DNA from 4 places in the Bacillus sp. SYZHCR11 genome. Region 4 is predicted to be linked to each of the others. Evidence: riboswitches for the same ligand, from Rfam matches in the RefSeq annotation. Region 4 holds a riboswitch; each other region holds the start of a gene.
What was found. A riboswitch is a leader RNA that binds a small molecule or an ion and turns the genes downstream of it on or off. The one in region 4 is predicted to bind thiamine pyrophosphate.
Positions count from the first base shown of each region.

Region 1: another riboswitch for thiamine pyrophosphate. It lies ahead of AC2CGA_RS04360 (ECF transporter S component); the one in region 4 lies ahead of tenA (thiaminase II).
Region 2: another riboswitch for thiamine pyrophosphate. It lies ahead of thiC (phosphomethylpyrimidine synthase ThiC); the one in region 4 lies ahead of tenA (thiaminase II).
Region 3: another riboswitch for thiamine pyrophosphate. It lies ahead of AC2CGA_RS03335 (acetylornithine deacetylase); the one in region 4 lies ahead of tenA (thiaminase II).

Region 1 is NZ_JBXUND010000001.1:1,004,408-1,008,964, forward strand. Features, by position in the region: gene mgtE (magnesium transporter) at 1-479, opposite strand, end outside; M-box (ykoK) riboswitch at 714-879, opposite strand; gene AC2CGA_RS04350 (transcriptional regulator SplA domain-containing protein) at 986-1,123, opposite strand; gene AC2CGA_RS04355 (glycoside hydrolase family 18 protein) at 1,214-2,476, opposite strand; TPP riboswitch at 2,625-2,738, shown strand; gene AC2CGA_RS04360 (ECF transporter S component) at 2,920-3,519, shown strand; gene AC2CGA_RS04365 (ABC transporter ATP-binding protein) at 3,506-4,557, shown strand, end outside.
Region 2 is NZ_JBXUND010000001.1:1,411,069-1,415,625, forward strand. Features, by position in the region: gene AC2CGA_RS06535 (FAD-binding oxidoreductase) at 1-166, shown strand, start outside; gene thiC (phosphomethylpyrimidine synthase ThiC) at 207-1,979, opposite strand; TPP riboswitch at 2,101-2,211, opposite strand; gene AC2CGA_RS06545 (Type 1 glutamine amidotransferase-like domain-containing protein) at 2,261-2,959, opposite strand; gene AC2CGA_RS06550 (Na+/H+ antiporter NhaC family protein) at 2,997-3,521, opposite strand; tRNA gene AC2CGA_RS06555 (tRNA-Leu) at 3,713-3,794, opposite strand; tRNA gene AC2CGA_RS06560 (tRNA-Leu) at 4,041-4,129, opposite strand; tRNA gene AC2CGA_RS06565 (tRNA-Cys) at 4,137-4,207, opposite strand; tRNA gene AC2CGA_RS06570 (tRNA-Gly) at 4,214-4,288, opposite strand; tRNA gene AC2CGA_RS06575 (tRNA-Gln) at 4,342-4,413, opposite strand; tRNA gene AC2CGA_RS06580 (tRNA-His) at 4,423-4,498, opposite strand; tRNA gene AC2CGA_RS06585 (tRNA-Trp) at 4,528-4,557, opposite strand, start outside.
Region 3 is NZ_JBXUND010000001.1:759,731-764,287, forward strand. Features, by position in the region: gene AC2CGA_RS03320 (YggS family pyridoxal phosphate-dependent enzyme) at 1-379, opposite strand, end outside; gene pgeF (peptidoglycan editing factor PgeF) at 384-1,220, opposite strand; gene AC2CGA_RS03330 (YlmC/YmxH family sporulation protein) at 1,375-1,626, opposite strand; gene AC2CGA_RS03335 (acetylornithine deacetylase) at 1,687-2,967, opposite strand; TPP riboswitch at 3,041-3,145, opposite strand; gene AC2CGA_RS03340 (ABC transporter ATP-binding protein) at 3,150-3,947, opposite strand; gene sigG (RNA polymerase sporulation sigma factor SigG) at 4,076-4,557, opposite strand, start outside.
Region 4 is NZ_JBXUND010000001.1:1,149,232-1,153,788, forward strand. Features, by position in the region: gene thiO (glycine oxidase ThiO) at 1-568, opposite strand, end outside; gene tenI (thiazole tautomerase TenI) at 552-1,169, opposite strand; gene tenA (thiaminase II) at 1,147-1,854, opposite strand; TPP riboswitch at 1,942-2,050, opposite strand; gene AC2CGA_RS05190 (monovalent cation:proton antiporter family protein) at 2,104-3,948, opposite strand; gene prpE (bis(5'-nucleosyl)-tetraphosphatase PrpE) at 4,176-4,557, shown strand, end outside.

The DNA.
Region 1 (4,557 bases), 140 kb from region 4:
AGCTTCACGACCGCATCTTTTACTGTATAATGCTGCGGAATCCAGACGAAGCGGTTCGTCATCATCCGGCCCGCCGATTCTAGCGGATAGTTCATCAAAAGCTGTACGGCCTTTGATTCCTCGGCCTCCATGCTGGATAAAAGCTGTTCTTTCAGTTCTTCATCCATCTCTTCCAGCAATGCGGCGAGATCGTCGTTATCCATTTTATTCATTGCGAGAGTGGCTTTCGTTTTACCGACTTTATGCAAAACGGCAAGCTGAAATTCCCGCTCCAGCTCTCCGATCATGTCGGTGATGTCATCAACCGTCATATATGACAGATAGCGGGCCCTGTGCTTTTCCGGCATTTCTTTAAATAAAAATGCCATGTCATAGGGCTGAAGCTCATCTATCATGTTTCGGAATTCTTTTATTTTTCCGTCCCGCAATAAAATGATAATGCGTAATATGAGTTCGTCATAGGTCATGTTTTGGACCATCGGGACTCGTACCTCCTTTACGGAGACGCGCCGTCCGTCAAGGGAAGTGCGGCGGTTTGTCTCCTCATCATGTCGTCACTGGTTATCTGGCTGTATATGGGTACTTCTTCTGACATACTCGAATGGGGAGAATCCATACTCCGCACCTCCTTATCATGCTCAGTCGTGTACGTTTTGAGGCATAAAAAAAACCTTCCGATATGAAGGCGAAAACAAGCACGGCAAATAAACGTGCGGGGCCTCCAATCGTAGAGCTTTAGCACTGTATGGCATAGGACAGCCATCCAGCTGCGTTAAGAATCACCTTATGTCGATGATTCCTGTTGACCCATTGGCGTCTTTGGACATTTTTGGGCAGCAGCGTATCTCCATACAGGAGCCTCACCTAACGAAGTTCTTATTTGAATTGACACACTGAGATTACAGAAAAAAAAGGAATGTGTCAACCTTAAATTTGTGATTTCAGCACATGCCTATAAAATAAACGGAATAAAGGCATAAAGCCTTTATTCCGGCAAATCGCTTTCATCCTCTTCTGAAAGGAAATGATAGGATTCATGCAGCATGAGCGCGTATTCCCCTTCTTTTGTCGGGTGCGGTACATACTCAGCCTCGTTGATATACTGCTCTTCCCTTTTCTTCATATGACAGACCTCCTTCTCAATTTTAGATTGTCCAAAAGAAGCTCCGTTATCATAGGAAAGAAAAAATCACTTACGGAGAGGGACATGCAGCTATATTTTTCGGATCGTAAAAAAGTTCCTAAGCAGCCACGGGCCCGGTTTGAAACCGAGCGTTAATTGCCACGCGCCGATCGCCTGCAGTCCGAACTCCCGAACGAGAACCATTTTTTCACTCATGCTCCGCACATCCTCAAACCACACTTCATGCGTTCTTCCATTTTCATCAGTATACCGGAAGTACGGGGAACGCTCCTGCTGGGAATAACGGATCATTGATTGATGCTTCATCGCCGTTTCCATGGCGCGCTGATTGGAGATGGCAGATCCGATCGTTCCGGGACGGTACGGAATCACCCAATCATACCCGTACAGCGGAACACCGAGAATCACTTTTCTTCTCGGCACCCTGCTGATGGCAAAATTGATCGTTTGCCTGACCTCTGTTAAAGGCGCCACGGGTCCCGGCTCACTGCCGGCGTGGTGCCAGTCGTACGCCATAATGAACATATAATCGACGACGGCTCCGATTCCGCCGTAATCATATCCCCTCAGCCACGGCACTGCATCACTTGTTTTCGCCGGAACCGATATCGTTAACGCGAGCTGATGCTCTGAAAGCCGGGTTTTTAACTGCCGGAGAAATCCTGTGAAGAGATCCCTGTCAGCTTCTCTGACCCGTTCAAAATCGATATTTACACCGCCGTATCCCTTTCTTACCGTTAAGGAGACGATATTGTTGACGAGATTCGTTCTTGCCGCCGGATTCTGCAGCACTTGATGGGCTAATTCCGGACTGAATCCCCCTTCTGTCAGATTCGTAATGACGGCAAGCGGGCGCACTCTGTTCTGCCATGTGGTTTCTATTGCGGTTCTGTCGTTTAAATCGTTTATGATATCTCCATTCGGGCCGAAATGATATTCAAACAAAGAAATCGCCGAAGAATACGGCGCAAAATCATTAATCAGCTCTCTATCCGCTTCAGGCGTCCGAATGACATAAAATTGCAGGGTTCCCGCAAGATAGTTAGAGATATCAGGGATCTTCACTTTCATACCCGTCCGCAGCCGGTTCGGCGGAATATCCGGGTTTGCCTGCATCAGCTGCATCTGCGGCACATAAGCCTTACCTGCGATAACGGCATACGTATCATTCGGCTGAACCGTATATTCATTAAGAGGGATTAAAAGCGCCTGCCCCGGAACGATATTCGTTTCCTCAAGCCCGTTGACGCTTCTGATGCTGTCAACAGGGTATCCGTACTTTCTGCTGATGGAAAATAACGAGTCGCCAGACTGCACTGTATGAACAAACATAGATGTCCTCCGTTTCCTTTTGATCAAAAGGGCTCTTCTTATCTTTATGAATGATCTTCCGGTCCGATTCCAAACTCTGTTCGGAGAAAGGCTGTTTACAAATCAGACATGATCAACTATGATGATGTCATCATAAAAAACTGTATAGGAAACGCACTAGGGGTGCTGTTATCGGCTGAGATAAAACATGCGGCAGGCGTGTTTTGATCCCTTATAACCCGATCTGGATAATACCAGCGTGGGGAAGTGCAGATTGACCGGAGCGCAGGTTTTTTCCCCATGCGTTTTCGTTCTGCTGCTGCATATTCCCTCGGATATGCAGTTTTTTATTTTTCATTAAAAAACGGGGGAGGACACCGCAATATGAAACTTACGATCAATCGTCTTTCGTAAAATCAACTCTTTCATACATACGACTATCGATAAGAAAGCAGGAGATCACAATGAAAAATTGGAAAATGAGAGAAATTGTCGTCATGTCCGTCATCAGTGTTGTATTTGCTGTCATTTATTTAGTATCAACTCATGCAAGTAATATAGCGGCAGGATTTTTCGGCCGGATGAGCTACGAACCGATTTACGGTATCTGGTTTATCGTCTCGGTGATTGCCGCGTACATTATTCAAAAACCGGGAGCGGCTCTCGTTTCTGAAATCATCGCCGCGTTTGTGGAGTGCTTACTCGGAAATCCGTCAGGACCGATGGTGATTCTGATCGGGATCGCACAGGGAATCGGTGCGGAAGCGGTCTTTTTAGCGACACGCTGGCGGGTGTATACCCTGCCCGTGCTTCTTTTATCCGGTATGGGGTCTTCTGTGACAAGCTTCATTTATGACTTGTTCGTTTCCGGATACTCTGTTTTGAATCCGGGTTTATTAGCCGTCATGCTTCTCATCCGTCTGGTCTCAGGTGCGCTTCTTGCCGGCCTTCTCGGCAAAGCAATCAGTGATGCGCTGGCTTACACAGGAGTGCTGAACGGCATGGCGCTCGGAAAACAATTCAAGAAGAAAAAGAAACAGGTGAACCAAGATGCAGGCATCTGAACCCCTTCTATCCGCCGGCCGTCTTACCTTTTCTTATGATCAGGATGAAAAGCCGATTTTTCAAAACGTGTCCTTTCAGCTCCGCAAAGGAGAGCGGGCTTTATTGCTCGGGCCGAGCGGATGCGGCAAAAGCTCGCTCGCTCTCTGTTTAAACGGTCTGTACCCGGAAGCATGCGATGGGGTTCAATCGGGAACCGTTTCTTTATACGGAACACCTCTTTCACACCTGACAGAACCCGCCGCCAGATCCATCGGCGTCGTGTTTCAAGATCCGGACCAGCAGTTTTGCATGCTGACGGTTGAAGATGAAATCGCCTTCGGCCTGGAAAATTTGCAATATACAAAAGAAGATATGGACGCAATCATCGATGACGTTTTAGAAAAATTAGAGATCACTCATCTGAAAACGCGAACGATCGCTTCGCTGTCAGGCGGTTCAAAACAAAAAGTGGCGCTTGCCTGTATCATTGCGATGGAACCGGAACTCATTATTTTGGACGAACCGACGGCACAGCTTGATCCATATTCGGCACGTGAATTAGTGCGGCTGATCAAAGATCTTCAAGCAAAAAAAGGCTTCGGCCTTCTCGTTATCGAACATCAGCTTGATCACTGGGCGCCGTGGATGGACAGGACGATTGTCCTTGACGAAACAGGTCAGAAGGTGATGGACGGAGAGACGGATGTTATCTTTGAAACAAAGATTGAAGAGCTGATGCAGCTCGGCATTCCGATTCCGCGTGTGATCTCATTGCAGGAGCACGTCAGCATTCCTTTTACATTGTGTAAAGAAAATCTGTTTCACGAACCTGTGCCATCTCTGCCCGAACCCCGGCCCGCCGCGCTTTCGGCAGAAGACGCGCTGAGCGTTCACGAGCTGTCATTCTCAAGAGGAGCAGACGTCATTTTTCAGGATGTGAGCTTTTCCGTAAAAAAAGGATCAATCACCGCGATTGCCGGCCCTAACGGAACAGGAAAATCCACGCTCCTTTCTGCCGCGGCCAAGCTCATCCGTCCGCTGGGCGGAGACATCAAAAT
Region 2 (4,557 bases), 260 kb from region 4:
GGGAGATTATGTGAATTGGCCTGATAGAGAAATCAGAAACTGGCTGCAAACGTATTACGGAGAAAATGTTCACCGCCTCCGTCAAGTCAAAACGAAATATGATCCGGAAAATATATTCCGCTTCGAGCAGAGCATTCCGCCGCTTCGCCGTTCACCGTTTTTCTAAAAAAGATGAAGATGGATACACTCCATCTTCATCTTTTCTTTTATTGATATAAGCGGCTTCCCTTCTCTGCAAACTCTTTTGCTTTTTCTTTCAGCCCTTCATTGACGGCCTCGTCTTCAGTAAGTCCGTTTTCCTTCGCATAATCACGAATATCCTGAGAAATTCTCATGCTGCAGAACTTCGGGCCGCACATCGAACAGAAGTGAGCCGTTTTTGCGCCTTCAGCCGGCAGCGTTTCATCATGATATTCCATTGCTCTTTCAGGATCAAGCGACAAATGAAATTGATCACGCCACCGGAATTCAAACCGCGCCTTAGACAGAGCATCGTCACGGATCTGTGCACCCGGATGCCCTTTAGCAAGGTCTGCGGCATGTGCCGCGATTTTGTACGTAATGACGCCTTCTCTTACATCATCACGATTCGGCAGCCCCAAATGCTCCTTCGGCGTGACATAGCAAAGCATCGCCGTCCCGTACCAGCCGATCATCGCCGCGCCGATTGCTGAAGTAATGTGGTCATAGCCAGGAGCGATATCCGTTGTTAATGGGCCGAGCGTGTAAAAAGGCGCCTCTTTACAAATTTCCAGCTGCTTGTCCATGTTTTCTTTAATTTTATGCATCGGCACATGACCCGGTCCTTCGATCATCACTTGCACATCGTGCTTCCACGCAATCTCCGTCAATTCTCCGAGAGTCTCCAATTCCGCAAACTGCGCTTCATCATTGGCATCCGCAATCGAACCCGGACGAAGCCCGTCACCAAGTGAAAAAGCGATATCATAGGTCTTCATGATTTCACAAATTTCTTCAAAATGCGTGTACAGAAAGCTTTCCTGATGATGAGCCAGGCACCATTGCGCCATAATCGCCCCGCCGCGGGATACGATTCCCGTCGTGCGTTTAGCCGTTAACGGGACGTAACGAAGCAGTACGCCGGCATGAATGGTGAAATAATCCACGCCCTGCTCCGCCTGCTCAATCAATGTGTCACGATAAATGTCCCACGTTAAATCCTCGGCAATGCCATTAACTTTTTCAAGCGCCTGATAAATCGGCACCGTCCCCACAGGCACGGGGCAGTTGCGGATAATCCATTCACGCGTCGTATGAATGTCTTTTCCCGTGGATAAATCCATCATCGTATCGGCGCCCCAGCGAATCGCCCACGTCATTTTTTCGACTTCTTCTTCGATAGAAGATGTAACAGCCGAGTTGCCGATATTGGCATTAATTTTCACATGAAAATTCCGGCCGATAATCATCGGCTCGCTTTCCGGGTGGTTGACGTTAGAAGGAATAATCGCCCGGCCGCTGGCTACCTCGTCTCTGACAAATTCGGGAGACACATGCTCGCGAATTGCGATAAACTCCATTTCCGGCGTAATGATGCCTTTTCTCGCATAATGCAATTGTGTTACATTTTTCCCCGGCTTGGCCCGAAGCGGTTTCCGCTGCAGGCCGGGGTATTCGGCAGCATGATCTTCTTTTTTATAGCCGTTGTCTTCAGGTCTCACGGTCCGGCCGTTATATTCTTCTACATCTCCGCGCCCGGTAATCCACTTTGTGCGGAGCGCCCCCAGACCTTCATGAATATCAATCTGTACATCCGGGTCTGTATACGGTCCGCTCGTATCATAAACACGGACCGGCGCATTCTCCTCTTCCCCGAATGCCCCCGTAGTCGCACTCAGGCTGATTTCCCGCATCGGCACTCGTATGTCGGGCGAAGAACCTTCTGCATAAACCTTTTTACTGCCGGAAAAACTCGACATAATGGAAATGTTCGCTTGCTGTACTGATTGATTTTGCATACAAATCTCTCCTTTATCATTTGAATAACAGAACCAAGCTCAGCACCAGCACAAAAAAACCGGGTTCAAAGAAGAACCCGATTTTGCAGTCAGAAAGAAACTATTATTGTTTTCCTCAACAATAATAAAACCTTTACTTCCCCACGCTGGTACGAACCAGATCAGGTCCAAAGGGTTAAGAAGCCGCCGCTTCTCTCTCAGCCCGCTCAGACGGGCACCCCCAGTAACTATTGATTTCGCTCTCATCGTAACATAAGTTGTGTACAAAAAAAAGCATATTATCAAAATTCAGATAACGGAATGGTCATAAGCTCTGTTTCCCGAACGCCTTCTTCGGTATTAAAAACCCGATAACCCTTTGCGGTTTCCCGGGATGAGACAGCCCGGAACAGCTGACCGTCTTTATAATGAAGCGCAGCGCCGTCATCAGCGGCATAGCCCTCCCTGAGTTTCTTTTCAGAAATCAGACGGTGATACACCGGCCGGCGCTCCGATTCTCCGTCATAGTGCGGACAAAAGCTGCCCGGCAAAAATCCTAAAGCTGTTAACTCTCGCAAATCCCCCGCTGAATCCGTCCCCCCTTCTTCATACCAGCAAATCGCTCCAGCGCTGAGACCCGCTAAGATGATGCCGTTTTCCCAAGCCTCACGAAGAATAAGGTCAAGCCCCCACTCTTTCCATAAGACAAGCATATTGCGCGTATTTCCGCCGCCGACATATATAATATCTTTCTTCATGAGAAAGGATCTGAGATCAGAACCCGGCGGTTTAAACAGCGACAAGTGATCCGGCTCACACCGCAGCTTTTGAAAGGCCTGATAAAACCTGCCGGTATATTTCTCCGAATCTCCGCTTGCCGTCGGCAAAAAACAAACTTTCGGCTTTGACCGCGCCGACTGCTCTAAAATATACTGATCCAGCACAAGATGATCCGGCTCCATGGAAAACCCCCCGCCGCCCATTGCAATAATCTGCTTCAATGTCATCACTTCTTTTTTTCTCAAGTATAACAGCTCATTAAAAAGGCGTTATCCCAATTTCGGATAACGCCTTCAAAAAGTATTTGTTATCTGAAAAATACGCACCGTATAACACAACGGAGATCCCCGCGGCGTTAATCGCCGGAACAAGCTTCGAACGGGTACACTTCACAACATCGATCCCCAACACCGTATTATCACTGAGGGGAGAAGCAAACCAAATGTTCCGCTCGCTAATAATAAGCTGGTATGTAACTGAACCGCCAGCGTTACGCCGAGCGCCCCAAGTCCCCCAGGATGACCCGATAAAATAGGAGATAACAACCCCCAGTATAAAAAGAGACGGCGCAATAAACATATGAGGGCTCCATGATGTTAAATGAGAAGTAACATATTTCGAGAATCCCAGATTTTCAGCTACTGCTGTTACGGCCCAAATCAGCGATAACATAATAATAACGTTGACCAATTCGTTTCCGCCCTTAATAAAATGGGTAACAAGCTCGCCTGCATGAAAACGCTGAAACATAAAAAGAGCAAATACTGCAATAACCGCTGCCAATAATGCGCGCTTTTGAATGGCCGACCCACCAGCTGAGAAACAGTGTTAATCCCGATCGGAATGATTTAACTCCACGGCCGAATCGGTGTTTCCTTTTCAGCTCCTCCTGCTGCAGGTATCATGTTTTCACAAGCCTTGGAGATATTTTTATACAACAAAAAAGGCTTCTACAATATGTAGAAGCCTTTGTATACCGGTGGCCGGGGTCGAACCGGCACTCCAGAAGGAACACGATTTTGAGTCGTGCGCGTCTGCCAATTCCGCCACACCGGCATGTAATCCGTCGTGTTCAACCGACGTATATAAATATAACATGCATTTTATAAAGTGTCAATGGTTTTAGTGAAGTTTTTTCAAATGGTAATGCAGTATATACGATACAAGCAAGAAACTTATATTGATAGTCTTCACTCTTTTATTATATAAAAAAAGCGACCTGCAATATGCAAATCACTCTCATATATGTTTTATAATAAGAAAATTGATGACCAATTTAACATAATTCGCTCAAAGTTAAATTGGTGCCGAGGGCCGGACTTGAACCGGCACGGTAGTCACCTACCGCAGGATTTTAAGTCCTGTGTGTCTGCCAATTCCACCACCCCGGCAATAGAAAGGCGACACCCGGATTCGAACCGGGGATAAAGGTTTTGCAGACCTCTGCCTTACCACTTGGCTATGCCGCCGTAATTTGGAGCGGAAGACGGGATTCGAACCCGCGACCCCCACCTTGGCAAGGTGATGTTCTACCACTGAACTACTTCCGCAACATGTAAAAGAACTTAATACATCTTATGCTGTTGTTTTCAAAAAAATGCAACTGGGCTAGCTGGATTCGAACCAACGCATGACGGAGTCAAAGTCCGTTGCCTTACCGCTTGGCTATAGCCCAATGATAATATGGGGCGATTGATGGGAATCGAACCCACGAGTGCCAGAGCCACAATCTGGTGCGTTAACCACTTCGCCACAACCGCCATAATCTGAAGATGAATAAATAATATAGTGGCAGGGGCAGTAGGAATCGAACCCACAC
Region 3 (4,557 bases), 390 kb from region 4:
GCTCAAGCGAAGTATTCACCTGCACAAAACAGCGAACCGTATGCTGCGCCCGTTTTTCAATCTCTTTTGCCAATGACAGTCTGTCTAAGGAATGAATATAAGATACACGGTCAACGACGGCCTTCACCTTTCTGGACTGAAGACTGCCGATAAAGTGCCACTTCGGGCTTCCTTTGATGACTTCCTGCTTATGGATAAGCTCGGCATCCCGGTTTTCTCCCAGACTTGTAATACCGGCATCAACGGCCTCTTGAGCCCTTTCAGCTGATACGTATTTTGTAACCGCGATGACGGTAACATCTTCGGGGCTTCGGCCCGATCTGTTACATGCTTCGTTTATTCTTTCGTTTATATGTCGTAATTGATCAGCAACACGCAAGATCTTATGCCTCCTTCATTCCGATAAAGGACATCATGCGTCCCGTTTTCCCTTTGTCGCGGCGGTGTGAAAAGAATAGTTCACGCTCTCGTTCGGTGCATAATCCGCTGACTGAAATGTTTTCTTCCGGAATGCCGCAATGTATCAGAAGAAGACGGTTGACCTCTTTTAAATCAAGTTGATACTGGCCTTTTTCCGTTTCGCATATGGCGGATTCAGCCGTAAAGGGCAGCGCCCGCACTTCATTGATGACGCGGTCGTCGACTGTATAACTTCCCGCGCTGATGGACGGACCGATGACAGCCTGAATATCTGTTAAACGGGAGCCTTCTTCGTTTACCCAGCGTTCCGTCATGATGCGTCCGATTTGTTTGACCGTCCCCTTCCATCCGGCATGGGCAGCGCCGATAATGGATTTCACCGGGTCATAAAAATACAAGGGCACACAGTCCGCAAAACAAAGGGCCAAAAAAAGATTCGCATCTTTCGTGTAGAGCCCGTCCGTCCCGCGGAATGCGGAAGAATAGTCTCTCGCTCCTTTTCCTTTATCCCCGGCTGTCACGCGCCGGACGCGGTTTTCATGTGTCTGGTCGGCGAACACCCAGGAATCCAGATCAGTACCGCATAAGGACGCTATGACTCCACGGTTTGTCACAACATCATGAGCTTCGTCCCGGACGTGCAATCCGGTATTTAATGACTCATACGGAGGATTGCTGACACCGCCGTTTTTCGTTGTGAATCCGGCGATGACCTTTGTGTTAAGCTGATTCACACAGTTCCAGTCTTCTATCATGAGTGCCGAGGGGGTGGTAAGACTAAACGGGTGATATGTATTCATGGAGATCCAACCTTTCGACAAACATTAAAAAAGCGTAATTTCCCACTCATTTTAACACAATTTTAAGCATACGTTTAGCGGCTGATTGAAAAATGAGATAAATAAATGTGCCGGAAACATTGAGATTTCCGGCTTTTTACAAGTAAAGGGAGGATTACGCTCCCCCCTTTGGTTCATTTACACGCACTAAGATGACATCTTCCCCAATTTTAACTATATTTCGCCAAGGAATGATCATTTCCTCTTCTTTTCCGAAAAAACCGAGAACTTTTCCGCTGCCGCCTAAAATAATCGCCTGAATTTTTCCCGTTGTCACGTTAATATCAATATCCCCGATGCTTCCGAGTTTTTTTCCGTTCGACACGTTTACCACATCTTTTATTTGAAATTCAGATATGCTGATCATCCGTATCACGCCCTTTGCCCGTTCTTTTTCCTATTATATGAACGGCCGGGCTGAACCTTGTCACATCGGGCAATCTTTTTTGCGGCTGCACCAGCCGAGAATAAATCTCAGCATGATTTTCGTATAGTCCATAAGCTCATCAACGGACACTTCCTCGTTTACGGAGTGGGCGTTTTTTAAATCGCCGGGGCCGTATATGACGCTCGGAATCCCGGCCTGATAAAGCCATCCTCCGTCTGTTACGGTTTGGGAAACATCAATGACGGGCTCCTGTTTTTTGACGGCAGAGTGTGATGCAGCCAAGACAGAAACTGCCGGATGATCCGGATCGATTTCCAGCGCCGGGAACACCTCTCCTCTGTCTTCAATCATCGAAGATCCGCCCCATTTGAACACCGGCCTGTTTTCTTTGAGCCACAGATCACTGTCAGCGACACGATTAATATAGTCTTCGATTTCTGCGGCTGCTTGTTCGTGCGTTTCGTTCGGATAAAAGTGGACGGTGATCCATAACCGGCATTCATCGGCGACAAACGCTGCGTGTCTTCCGCCTTCAATGACGGCGGGGTTGATCGTATTGGTGCCGGGCGCAATGCCGGGATAGCTTTTCGTTACCGCCCAGTGGCGCTCCAGCTCTCCCAAGGCAGTGATGATTTTCGCCATTTTTTCGATGGCGCTCGCTCCGAATGTGCCTCCGCCCGCATGAATCATATTGCGCCTCATGCCGTCATGAAATGTTTGTTTGCTTTTCAATTCTATCCAGCCGGTGATGACACCGCCCTGCCCTTGAATATGCAGGCTGCTCGTATCCGCGACAACCGCAAAATCCGCGTGATAGCCGCGTTTGCAGCATTCCAGCGTCCCCGCCTCGCCGACTTCTTCTCCGATTACAGACTGTACAATGAGGTCGCCCGGAAGCTTAATGCCGGCATCATGGATCAGCTTCAGAGAGAAAAGAACACACGCCAAACCTCCTTTCATATCAACGGCGCCCCTTCCGATCAGCATGCCGTCTTTTACGAGCGGCTGAAACGGGTCAGAGTTCCAGTCTTCGCCCCCGGCTTCTGCCACATCAATGTGTCCGTTTAAAATCAGGCTTTGATGCCTGCTTGAATCTGTCCCTTTTAAAACACCGACTACATTCGGATCTTCCGGATACACATCCCACATATCGACCGAGCAGCCCGTTTCTTTTAAAAAGCCGGCCACCCACTTTTGGGCTTCTGCCGTATTTCTTGCAGGCGGAGCCGGTGTCGGAAAGGCGATCAACCTTTCAGCTATTTGTATTAAATCGCCCCGCCGTTTCTCCGCCTGGTGTAACAGCATATCAATCTGATGCATTGGAAATCTCCCCTTTGGCTGTATCAAAAAACCCGTTTCATTAAAATAAAACGGGTAAAAAACGGATCTTCCTCCGCTTTTTTCACCGCTTCCCTCCGCCGGCATGATCCGGATCAGGTCCGTTAAGGGTTGAGACAACGTCTCTCTCAGCCGCATGGCAGCACCCCCAGGGTGAATTGATGTTATTTTACGGATGATGCCTCTTTTGCACGTGTTAAAAACGGGCGGCCATTGTTCCATAAGACATTGACAGGCGTATCGAAAAACGCTGTAAGCCGCTCGTCAGAAAGCATATCCCTGATTTCCCCGGAGGCGAACACCTCGCCTTGTTTTAAAAGCAGCGCCTGATCAAATACCGGCAGAATTTCTTCAGCGTGATGGGTGACATAAAGGATGGACGGCGCATTTTCTTTTTCGGCGATCGACGTAATCGTGTCCAGCAGCTGCTCCCTTGCCATAAAATCAAGACCCGTCACGGGCTCGTCCAAAATCAGCAGTTTGGGATCAGCCATAAGCGCCCGCGCAATCAGCGCTCTTTGTCTTTCCCCTTGTGATAATGTTTCGTACCGCCTGTCGGCGTAACTGATGGCGCCCAAATCCTTCAGAAGACCGATCGCTTTTTCCCTTACCTGCTCACTCGGAGTTTCGTACAGCCCGATTGAGGCGTACGCGCCGCTGAGGGCGATTTCAAAAGCGGAGTCCGCGGCATATAATTTGTGCTGAAGACCTGCCGAAACAAGGCCGATTTTCCTTCTGAGCCTGTCACCGAGCTCTGTTTTGCCGAACTGATGGCCGAGCACCTGCATCTCTCCTGAAGTGGGGAAGTAATAAGAGCATAACATATTCAGCAAAGCCGTTTTTCCGGCTCCGTTTAATCCGTACAGCACCCAATTTTCGTTTTTCTCGACGCGCCAGTTAATATCTTTCAAAATCCATTTCCCGTTTCTTTTTAATGACACACTGTCCAGCTGTAAAATCATTGCCGTTTCCCCCGTTTACTTTATTTAAATTTTCTAAAAACTTTTACACATTAGAATACATCACTTTTTTGCAAACGTAAACCATCGCATGAAAAAAGCCTTTAAACAAGGTTTAAAGGCTTTTTCCGTTATTGGTGGATATTTTTATTCATTTGTTTAATGGCTGCCTTTTCAAGCCTTGAGACCTGAGCTTGGGATATCCCGATTTCTTCAGCGACTTCCATTTGGGTTTTCCCTTGGAAAAAGCGCTTTCGCAAAATCATTTTTTCCCGTTCGTTCAGTCTTCTCATGCCTTCTTTCAGAGCGAGCTCCTCAATCCATTGTGTATCCTTGTTGCGCTCATCGCTGATCTGGTCCATCACGTAGATCGGATCGCCGCCGTCATTATAAATCGGCTCAAACAGTGAAACCGGATCCTGGATGGCGTCAAGGGCAAACACAATTTCTTCATGGGGCACTTCAAGAACTTTGGCGATTTCCTCTGCTGTCGGCTCCCTGCTTGTCTCACTGATTAACCGCTCTCTTACTTGAAGCGCTTTATATGCGATATCGCGAAGCGACCTCGAGACGCGGATCGGATTGTTATCCCGCAAATATCTGCGGATTTCTC
Region 4 (4,557 bases):
CGGACGTTGTGATGCAATATTCTCCGTTCACCCGTTTTACGGAGGTGACTTGTGTGTGCTCACATATGTCAGCGCCATAGCGCCGCGCTCCTTTTGCATACGCTTTGCAAACATAGTACGGTTCGACATGGACATCGTCTTTTATAAGACTTGCGCCGAGAATGTCTTTTGAAGCGTAAGGCTCTTTTTCAAGGGCATCTTCCGCTGAAAGCCAAGTGACGGAAGGCAGATCATCCATCTTCCGTAAACGGGCGATATCTTCTTCGGTATACGCCAGTTTAAGCATTCCGCCGTTATGGCGCCTGATGTCAATGCCGCTAGCTTCCTCAAGCTCTTGCCCCGCCGCTTCATACAGCCTTTGACTGTGCATGGCAAAATTAAAAAACGCATCCCGGTTTTCACATTCCGCATGAGCGCCCAGCATTCCCACGGCAGCGCTTGTCGTTTTTCGGCCGACTTCTCCAGCTTCAAACAAGACAACGTTCTGCTGCGTCTTCGCCAGCTCATAAGAAATGGCGCACCCGATAATTCCGCCGCCGATCACCGCCGTATCATAGTGCTTCTTCATAATCGGCCTCCCTTACCGCGCGTGCATACCGTTTTGCCGCCTCCTCGGGATTTTCAGCTGAGAAAATGCCTGACATGACGGCAATTCCGTCCGGCTTCGCCTGCTTTGTGTGTCCGATCGTCTGCAGTGTCATTCCGCCGATTGCGATAACGGGGATGGAAAGCGTGCGTTTGATCTCTGAAAGCAGGCTGATGCCTCTTGCTTCAAGTCCTTGTTTACATTCGGTTTCAAATATATGGCCGAACACCACATAATCCGCATCTTCCTTTTCAGCTTGGATGGCTTCTTCCAGCGAATGAACCGAACGTCCGATATGAAGATGGGGAAATCTGCTTCGCACCTGCTTTACGGAAAAGCTGCGGGACGGAAGCTGAACACGGTGTATGTTGGCAAAAAGCGCGATATCCGCCCTGTCATTGATGATCAATTTGTCCTTATCCGCACCGCCCTTTTTCAAAAGGGACAAAAGCTGCATGATCTCTCCCGCTGTTTTATCCCGCTCACGGATATGGATAAAGCTCACTTCGCGCTGAATCGATAGAATATCCTCGGCCAGCTCGGCAACGGGTTTGCGATTATCAGTTACCGCGTGCAGCTCCAAAGGATTCCACCTCTTTTCCGTCCTTCTCGGACCAGCCTTCTTTTTGATAAGCCATTCCCCAAAATTGATATTCATAATAGCTTGAAATCACAAAATTCTCTTTCATTTTCGCGCGGATTTCCTCTGTGCTGTTTTCAGCAATCTCGTCAAAACGGCTGATCTGTTCTTCGACCTGCTGTCTGAACCAGTCTCCGCCGTATGTACCGATCCATTTTTCATAAATCGGATGCTCCGGTTTGCACTCTTTTAGGTGTTCGCCGACTTCATAATAAAGCCAATAACAAGGCAGAAGCGCAGCTAATATTTCTCCAAAATTGCCGCTCATCACCGATCTGTACATATGAGACGTATAAGAATAGGCGGTCGGTGCCGGTTTAAATGCTGCACGCTCTTCTTCCGTAATTCCTAAAAGCTCCGTAAACTCGCGGTGCAGCGCCATTTCCGCTTCATATGTCCCTTGAGCGTGGCCCGCCATCCTGCCCGTCGTAAACAAGTCTTCGGCATATGCGGCGCCGAACGCCTGAACTTTTGCAAAATGCGTCAAATAGTAGGAATCTTGCAGCACGTAATAGCTGAAACGGTCTATCGGCAGGCTTCCGTCACCGATTCCCGTTACAAACGGATGAACAAAACTTCCGTCCCACCATTCGGCAGCCGCCTGTCTGCATTCTTCAGAAAATGTCATCATGTCTTCCCCCCTGATAAAATAAAAAAACCACTTTCCCGCATCGGAAAAGTGGTTTGGAATTTAAATGGATAAAAGGAACCCCAAAAAAATACCGCTCCACTTCCCTACGCAGGTCTGAACCTGTTCAAGTTATGAGGGTCTAAAAGTCTCACTTTTATCTCAGCCCTTATGAAGGACACCCCTAGTGGTCATACGATTAATGATTTATTTGTTATGCCTTCTATATTATCACGAATTGCAATTTGGTCAAGCTTCAAGGATTTTTCTCAGTTCTGACACGTAGTTGCGCGAGCCTGTGACGATGAGACGGTCTCCTGTTTTCAGCCGTGTGTCTCCGTGCGGAACGATGCTGTCCACACCTCTGAAAATCCGGACGAAAATCACATCGCCCATCAGCGGAAATTCCCGCAGAATGATGCCGTTATACGCCGGGTTTTCCAGATTGATCTGATATAACGAAGACTCCTCATTCGTCAGGAGGCTCATCACGCCCGGCGCCTCAATTAACGCGCGCAGCAGCGTTTTTGTAGACAGAAGGATAGAAAAAATACTGATGCCCTCTTCTTTCAGTTTTGTTTCATGCTCAACCGAGCCGACGCTTGCGATGATACGCTCAGTCCCTTTCTCTTTCGCCAGTAAGGCGATTTCAGCGTTCACATCTTCATTTCCCGTCGCCACGACAAGAATATCCGTTTTGAAAATACCGTGCGACTCAAGCGTGCCGGGCTCGTAATCAGAAATCGTGTCAACCGAAAAAACGGATTCCGCAAGCGTTTCCCCGGCATTTTCCTGATACACATGGACGACCCGTACTTCATATTCCTCCTCAGGCAATTCCAGCGTAACCGGGAGCGTCATTTGGTTGGCGCCGATAAATGTAATGCGCTTTTTTTCCTGCGGCGCGCTATGCCGTTTGAATAATTTCTTAAAGCCGATCGGCGTGATGATGCTGGCAATAACCGCAACTAAAGTCAGCGCGCCGGACATATTGGCGCTGATAATGTGGAGCCTTTCTCCGATCGTAGCCGCCGCGATAACAAGCGACAGCGTCGACGTCAGCAAAAAGCCCGAAGCAAACACGGTTCTTTTGTCGTACCATTTCTTTAAATAAAACACCGGGAACATTTTGCTGATAAACAGCGCAAGCAGAAGCAGCGGAATCATCGTTAATGTTTTCGGATCTTGGAAAAGCGTCCAAATATCCAATTTCACCCCGACCATGACGAAAAAGATCGGAATTAAAAACCCGTAGCCGAAGGAATCCAGCTGTTCCACCATTTCTTTATTCGGAGACAGAAGCGATACCAGAACGCCTGCCAAAAACGCGCCGAGAATATTTTCCGCCCCGAGAGATTCCGATAAAGCGACAAGCACGATAATCAGTGTGAAAATGGCTCTCGTGCCGATCTGCACAGTGCCTTTAGACATCGACTGCACAAATGAACGGTGTTTAAAGATCCTGCCGAAGAAATACAGCACGACCCCCGCTGCAAAGAGAATCAACAGAAGCCACATATTTCCGCTGTCTTCTCCGTAAAGAGAAGAGAAGAAAGCGAGCAGAATCATTGTAGCCAAGTCTGCGATAACGGCGACAAGCAGGATGATCTGGCCGATATTGGAGTTCATGATCCGTTCTTCCTTTAAAGTCGGAACCACCACACCGAGTGATATTGTTGAAATAATAAGCGTCATTAAAAATGCGTTTTGAATAAAACCGGCTAATACAAAGGCATAGGACAGCAGCAATGATAAAATAAAGATGCCGAAAAAGATAATCAGCGCGGCAGAAAACGTGTTGGGCGCTTCCTTGCCGTTCGGAAGGAATTGTTTTTTCTTCCCTTTCTCAAATGAAGAAAAATCAATTTCCAAGCCGCTTAAAAACATTAAAAAGATAAAGCCGAGAACAGACAGCGTCTCCAGCCACGTGTCTCCCTGAACGACAAGATTCAGGCCGCTTTTTCCGATAATAAGCCCCATGATGATCTCCGCGACGACGACGGGGATGCTGAGCTTAAACCGATGTAAAAGGAGCGGCGTCAAAAAAGCGACGATCAGAACGACGACTAAAGATGCGACTGATGTGTGTTCCATTTGTAAATACCTCCTTAAAACAAGGGTTATAAAAGCCCGCTTTAAGCGGACGAAACCTTACTTTTTTTAAAAACATAACGCATATTCTAACAAGGCTGAACGCGAAAAAAAAGTGATAAGGCTTTATTTCTTCAATTCTTTTTTTAATTTGTACCAAAACAGCGTAATTAGGTATAGGAATTAGCCCCATAATAAATAAAAAACCGTTAATAAGGAGGCTGAAACGAATGGCTTATGACATCATCAGCGATATACACGGATGTTATGACGAAATGATCGCCTTAATGCAAAAGCTCGGATATGAAGTGAAAGACGGAACGCCCGTCCATTCTGAAGGCAGAACGCTTGTCTTTGCGGGGGATTTAACGGACAGAGGCCCAAAATCCGTAGAAGTGATGCGTTTTGTGGCAAAAGCATATGAAAAAGGAACCGTCCGTTATGTCCCGGGAAATCATTGCAACAAACTGTATCGTTACTTAAAAGGAAACCCCGTAAAAGTGATGCACGGACTGGAAACGACGGCAGCCGAACTGAAAAAGCTGTCTCCTGCCGACAGAACGGAAGTCTCCGGACAATTTATCCGATTATATGAGTCAGCGCCGCTTTATG